DNA from 2 places in the Streptomyces sp. NPDC001493 genome. Region 1 is predicted to be linked to the other one. Evidence: riboswitches for the same ligand, from Rfam matches in the RefSeq annotation. Region 1 holds a riboswitch; the other holds the start of a gene.
The links. Region 1 has a riboswitch for S-adenosylmethionine ahead of ACWCWD_RS34180 (aminotransferase class V-fold PLP-dependent enzyme). Riboswitches for the same ligand answer to the same signal wherever they lie in the genome.
Positions count from the first base shown of each region.

Region 2: it holds a riboswitch for S-adenosylmethionine, as region 1 does, so the genes downstream of both, thrC (threonine synthase) here and ACWCWD_RS34180 (aminotransferase class V-fold PLP-dependent enzyme) in region 1, are expected to answer to the same signal.

Region 1 covers NZ_JBSFHV010000038.1:153-3,548, reverse strand. Annotated here, with positions in the region: gene qcrB (cytochrome bc1 complex cytochrome b subunit) at 1-420, shown strand, start outside; gene trpD (anthranilate phosphoribosyltransferase) at 549-1,613, shown strand; SAM riboswitch class IV at 1,704-1,821, shown strand; gene ACWCWD_RS34180 (aminotransferase class V-fold PLP-dependent enzyme) at 1,994-3,396, shown strand, end outside.
Region 2 covers NZ_JBSFHV010000027.1:62,821-66,216, reverse strand. Annotated here, with positions in the region: gene ACWCWD_RS30425 (MoaD/ThiS family protein) at 188-466, opposite strand; gene thrC (threonine synthase) at 496-1,788, opposite strand; SAM riboswitch class I at 1,807-1,934, opposite strand; gene ACWCWD_RS30415 (glucosyl-3-phosphoglycerate synthase) at 2,089-3,063, shown strand; gene ACWCWD_RS30410 (alpha,alpha-trehalose-phosphate synthase (UDP-forming)) at 3,264-3,396, shown strand, end outside.

The sequences.
Region 1 (3,396 bases):
ACGCACTTCCACCTGTCGATCAACGCCATCACCTGGTTCGTGCGGGTCGGATTCTTCGTGGTCCCGGTGCTCGTGTTCATCGCGACGAAGCGGATCTGCCTCGGCCTCCAGCGCCGCGACAAGGAGAAGGTGCTGCACGGACGCGAGTCCGGGCTCATCAAGCGGCTGCCGCACGGTGAGTTCGTGGAGGTCCACGAGCCGCTCAGCCCGGGTCAGCTGCACACCCTCACCGCGCACGAGCAGTACACCCCGCTCGAAATCGGCCCCACGGTCGACGAGAACGGTGTCGAGCGCAAGGTCTCGGCCCTCACGAAGCTGCGCGCCAAGCTCAGCAAGGGCTACTACGGCGAGCACAACCAGATCGCCAAGCCCACCGTCGAGGAGTACAAGGAGATCACCAGCGGCCACGGTCACCACTGATCGCCTGAACTGATCGCCACAGCGAAGAGCCCCGTCCATTCGCCGGACGGGGCTCTTCGTCGTTCCCGGGCCCCGATAGGGTGGACGGACACCCCCCTTTCCGGCTGTGGAAAATCTTGGAGCGGACCATGAACGTTGTGACCCCGAACGGCGGCGACAGCGCGGCGGACCGTTCCTGGTCCGGCGTACTGACGCCCCTGCTGCGCGGCCAGGACCTCGGCGCGGACGACACCGCCTGGGCCATGGACCGGATCATGAGCGGGGACGCCACCGACGCGCAGATCGCGGGCTTCGCCATCGCGCTGCGGGCCAAGGGCGAGACGGTCGCCGAGGTGAGCGGCCTGGTCCGCGCGATGTACGCGCACGCCCGCACCATCGAGGTGCCCGGGCCCTCGGTCGACATCGTCGGCACCGGCGGCGACCTCGCGAAGACGGTCAACATCTCCACGATGTCCGCGATCGTGATCGCCGGAACGGGGGCCAAGGTCGTCAAGCACGGCAACCGGTCCGCCTCCTCGGCCAGCGGCGCCTCCGACGTCCTGGAGAAGCTGGGCGTCAACCTGGAGCTGACCCCGCAGCGGGTCGCCGAGGTGGCCGCCGAGGCGGGCATCACCTTCTGCTTCGCGGTGAAGTTCCACCCGGCCCTCCGGTACGCGGCCAAGGCCCGCAAGGAGCTGGGTACCCAGACCACCTTCAACATCCTCGGCCCGCTCACCAACCCGGCCCACGTCCGCGCCCAGGCCGTCGGGGTCGCCGACCTCAGGATGGCGCCCATCGTGGCCGGCGTCCTGGCCGAGCGCGGCAACTCCGCGCTCGTCTTCCGCGGCGACGACGGACTCGACGAGCTGACCACCACCGCGACCTCCCGGGTCTGGGTGGTCCGGGACTGCGAGGTGCGCGAGGAGGCCTTCGACCCGCGCCACGTGGGGCTGGAGCTGGTGCCGGTCGAGGCGCTGCGCGGCGCCGACCCCTCGTACAACGCGGACGTCGCCCGCCGGGTGCTGGACGGCGAGAAGGGGGCCGTGCGCGAGGCGGTGCTGCTGAACTCGGCGGCGGCGCTGGTGGCGCTGGACCCGGGCACGGGCACGCTCACCGAGCAGATCGGCGCCAAGATCGCCGCCGCCGCCGAATCCATCGACTCCGGGGCCGCGCACCGCGCGCTGGAACGCTGGGTGGCGGCCAGCAACGCCTGAGCACCGCTGCCCGTACGTGCACGAAGGGGCGCAGTCCGTATCGCGGACTGCGCCCTTGCGTTCGTGGGCACGTGTGGCAAGATGCTGGCAGGTCATGAGTGACAGCGACTACGGCCCCGGCCCGCTGTCCGGCAACCCTCCGTCCGTGGCGGGGTGCCCCGGGTGAAGACCAGGCCGTAGGCAGCGAGGTCTGCGGCAAGCGCGGGCCCCTCGGCATCCTCGAATGCCAGCCCCCGGGGTCCTGGTCCCTAGGGAGCCTCTTGTGAGCACGCGAATGCGATAGGGCGCAACGCCCTTCTCCGCACCTCCTTCACCTTTGCACCGTGCTGCCGCGTACCCGCCGGCTCGGTGAATTCGCCTGCGTATTACGGGAGTTCGTCATGTCCGTGTCTTCTGCTGCCCTCAACACCTCCGAGTCCGCCGCCGCTGCCTCCGCCGACGCGGACTGTGCCCCGCTGCCGGTGCTCGGCAAGGACGTCACCGTCCCCCTCGTCACCGGGGGCGAAGTCACCTACGCGGCCCTCGACTACGCGGCCAGCGCCCCGGCGCTCCAGCGGGTCTGGGACGACGTCGCCGCCTACGCGCCGTACTACGGCAGCGTGCACCGCGGCGCCGGCTACCTCTCGCAGCTCTCCACCGACCTCTTCGAGAACAGCCGCGTCACCGTCGCCGAGTTCCTCGGCTGCCGCCCCGGCGACCAGGTGATCTTCACCCGCTCGACCACCGACTCCCTCAACCTGCTGGCGGCCGTGATCCCGGCCGACTGCGAGGTGTTCGTGTACGAGACCGAGCACCACGCCTCGCTGCTGCCCTGGCGCGACGCCAAGGTCACCTACCTCAACGCGCCGCGCACCCCGCAGCAGGCCGTCGAGACCCTGGAGCGCGCCCTCGCCGACCGCGACCCGTACGGCCCGGCCCTCGTCTGCGTCACCGGCGCCTCCAACGTCACCGGCGAGCTGTGGCCGGTCAAGGAACTGGCCGCCGCCGCCCACGCGCACGGCGCCCGCATCGTGCTGGACGCCGCCCAGCTCGCCCCGCACCACCCGGTGGACATCGCCGAACTCGACGTCGACTGGGTCGCGTTCTCCGGCCACAAGCTCTACGCCCCCTTCGGCTCCGGCGTCCTCGCCGGCCGCGCCGACTGGCTCCAGGACTCCGAGCCCTACCTGGCCGGCGGCGGCGCCTCGAAGAAGGTCGCCCGGCGCACCGACGGCGGCGTGGACGTGGAGTGGCACACCACCGCCGCCCGCCACGAGGCCGGTTCGCCCAACGTCATCGGCGTCTACTCCATCGCCTCCGCCTGCAAGGCCCTCACCGAGGCCGGCTTCGACAAGCTCGTCGCCCGCGAGCAGCGGCTGGTCGCCCGGGTCCGCGCGGGTCTCGCCGAGGTGCCGCAGGTCAAGGTGCTCTCGCTCTTCGGCGACGACGCCCCGCGCGTCGGCGTCATCTCCTTCGTGGTGGAGGGCTGGAACAGCTCCCACTTCGCCGCCGCGCTCTCCGCCGAGTACGGCATCGGCGTCCGCGACGGCCTGTTCTGCGCCCACCCGCTGGTCCGCACCCTGCTCGGCAGCGACCCGCAGGACCCGGGCGAGTGCGGCGCGCCGGAGGCCGAGCCGGGCGAGCGCTCCCTGAACGCCATCCGCGTCAGCTTCGGCGCCGGTACGCCGGACGAGCACGTGGACCGCTTCGTCCGCGCCGTCACCGAGCTGGTGAGCGAGGGCGCCCAGTGGAAGTACCGCACCGAGGGCGGCCGTTGCGTCCCGGACCGGGGCGCCGCGCAGCT
Region 2 (3,396 bases), on a different contig from region 1:
CTTGTCGCGCGTCGGCGCGATCTCACACCCGCCCGACACGGGCGGCGGAGGGGGCTTCCCCAACTGTACCGCGCTCAACCCTACGGAATTGCCCCCTCCGCGTCGTACGCGAAGGGGGCAACGGTGCGCTGCGGAACGGCGGTCGGGGACCCCGCCGGACGACGGGGTCCCGGACCGGCCGTCGGGGTCAGCAGCCGCCGGCGACGGCGGGGATGATCGAGACGCCGGCGCCGTCCGGCGTGGCCGCCTGGAGGCCGCCCTCGAAGCGGACGTCGTCGTCGTTGACGTACACGTTGACGAAGCGGCGCAGCTTGCCCTGGTCGTCCAGGACGCGCGCGGCGATGCCCGGGTGGTCCTTCTCCAGGGACTCGATGACCTCGGAGAGGACGGTGCCCTCGGCCGAGACCTCGGCCTGGCCGCCGGTGTACGTGCGCAGGATGGTGGGGATGCGGACCTTGACGCTCATGGGGATTGCCTTCCTCGGTTCTCGGGTGGTCAGTGGGCCGCGAGGCCCGCGTCGCGGAACGCGTCCAGGCTCGGGCGGATGGTCGCCGACAGGCCGGTCGTCGGGGAGACGGCGTCCAGGGTCTTCAGGCCGTCACCGGTGTTCAGGACGACGGTGGTCAGGGTCGGGTCGAGCAGGCCGGCCTCGATCAGCTTCTGCGTCACGCCGACGGTCACGCCGCCCGCGGTCTCCGCGAAGATGCCCTCGGTGCGGGCGAGCAGCTTGATCGCGTCGACGACCTGCTCGTCGTCGACGTCCTCCACCGCGCCGCCGGTGCGGCGGGCGATGTCCAGGACGTACGGGCCGTCGGCCGGGTTGCCGATCGCGAGCGACTTGGCGATCGTGTTCGGCTTCTGCGGGCGGACCACGTCGTGGCCGGCCTTGAAGGCGGTGGAGACCGGGGAGCAGCCCTCGGCCTGGGCACCGAAGATCTTGTACGGCTTGTCCTCGACGAGACCGAGCTTGATCAGCTCCTGAAGTCCCTTGTCGATCTTGGTGAGCTGGGAGCCGGACGCGATCGGGATGACCAGCTGGTCCGGGAGCTGCCAGCCGAGCTGCTCGCAGATCTCGTACGCGAGGGTCTTCGAGCCCTCGCCGTAGTACGGGCGGAGGTTGACGTTGACGAAGCCCCAGCCCTCGCCCAGCGGGTCGCCGATGAGCTCGGAGCAGAACCGGTTCACGTCGTCGTAGTTGCCCTCGATGCCGACGAGTTCGCCGCCGTACACCGCGGCCATGACGACCTTGCCCTCTTCCAGGTCGTGCGGGATGAACACGCAGGAGCGGAAGCCGGCCCGCGCGGCGGCGGCACCGACCGCGCCGGCGAGGTTGCCGGTGGAGGAGCAGGAAAGGGTGGTGAAACCGAAGGCGCGGGCTGCCTCGACGGCGATCGCGACGACGCGGTCCTTGAAGGAGTGCGTCGGGTTGCCGGAGTCGTCCTTGACGTACAGGCCGCCGGTGATGCCCAGCTCACGGGCGAGGTTGTCGGCCTTGACCAGCTTGGTGAAGCCGGGGTTCATGTTGGGCTTGTCGGCGACATCGGCGGGCACCGGCAGCAGCGGCGCGTAGCGCCAGATGTTGTTCGGGCCGGCTTCGATGCGCTTCTTCAGCTCTTCGGGGGAGCCGCTCGGCAGGTCGTACGCCACTTCGAGCGGCCCGAAACAGGACGCGCAGGCGAAAATGGGACCGAGTTCGAAGCGTTCGCCGCACTCGCGGCAGGAAAGCGCACTGGCGGGACCGAGGTCCACGGACGTGCCGGAACTCGCTGCAACGGTCTGAACAGCCATGATGGCGGAGGCCCTTTCTCCTCATCTTCCTTGCGACGCATTTCGCCGCAAGACGGAATTGGCACCTTCCCCACCGTGGCCTCGCGGCCGGCGGGAGGGTTGCCGGGACTTCAACGGGCCGTTCCCTCAGTCCCTCTGGATGAGCGCTATGGCACTGGATCGTGCGATCCAGGCGTTTGTCCGCCCTCCGACCCCGACATGCGAAGGCAGTGAGCGTTGTTCAAGACTGTAACTGAAGCACCCGACGGTTGAGGTAGTAGTCCGAACCGCGAGATGGATCACATACAGGGAGTATCGCCCGTGCTGGAAGAGGTCGACAGCTGGCTGAACCGCCGTTCCTGGGCAGCCTCCGACCGCCCGCTGGACCGTCTCCTGGCCGCCAGGGACCGGAGCCCGCGGGGCTCCTCGGTGAGCGTCGTCCTGCCCGCGCTGAACGAGGAGGCGACGGTCGGCGACATCGTCCGGACCATCCGCCGCGAGCTGATGGAGAAGGTCCCGCTCATCGATGAACTCGTGGTGATCGACTCCGGCTCCACCGACGCCACCTCCGCCGTCGCCCGCGCGGCCGGAGCCCGGGTGGTGCACCGGGACTCCATCCTCCCCCGGATACCCGCCGTCCCCGGCAAGGGCGAGGTGCTCTGGCGGTCGCTCTTCGTGACCAGCGGCGACATCGTCTGCTTCGTCGACGCCGACCTCAAGGACTTCTCCGCCGACTTCGTCTCCGGCATCATCGGCCCGCTGCTCACCGACCCGGGCATCCAGTTCGTCAAGGCGATGTACGACCGGCCGCTGGAGACCGCGGACGGCCACGCCCCCGCCGGTCCCCCCGCGCAGGGCGGCCGCGTCACCGAACTGGTCGCCCGCCCGCTGCTCAATCTGCACTGGCCGAAACTGGCCGGCTTCGTCCAGCCACTGGGCGGCGAGTACGCGGTCCGGCGCCCGCTCCTGGAACAGCTCGCGTTCCCGGTCGGCTACGGCGTGGAACTGGGGCTCCTGGTGGACGCGCTGCACACCGTGGGGCTCGACGCCCTGGCCCAGGTGGACGTCGGGGTCCGCCGCCACCGCCACCAGGACGGGCAGGCGCTGGGGCGGATGGCCGCCGCGATCTACCGCACCGCGCAGCTGCGGCTCTCCCGGGGGCACCTGGTGCGCCCGGTGCTCACCCAGTTCGAACGCGACGAGGACGGTTTCCGGCCACGCACCTACGCGGTGGACACCGAGGAACGGCCGCCGGTCCGGGAGATCCCCGAGTACACCGCGAGACGCGCCGCCTGACCGGGGCCGGCCTCGCGTCGGGTGCACGGACCCGACACGGCACGAGACGCGGCCCGACCGGTCCCGGCCTCGCGCCGGTGCACCGCGAGACGTGCGGCCCGACCCGCCCCCTCGCCGAGCACACGGCACGCCCCGGCGCCCGACCCCGCCCCGGCCTCGAACACGTTTGGGGGGTTACGTATCGGGCTAGGTTCCGCTACATGGTCTCCGAGCACGCCGCCCAGGTCCTCGTCGCGTCCAACCGCGGCCCCGTGTCGTACACGCTGAACGAGGACGGTTCCCTCGACGCACGCCGGGGCGGAGGCGGGCTCGTCTCCGGGCTGAGCGCCGTCG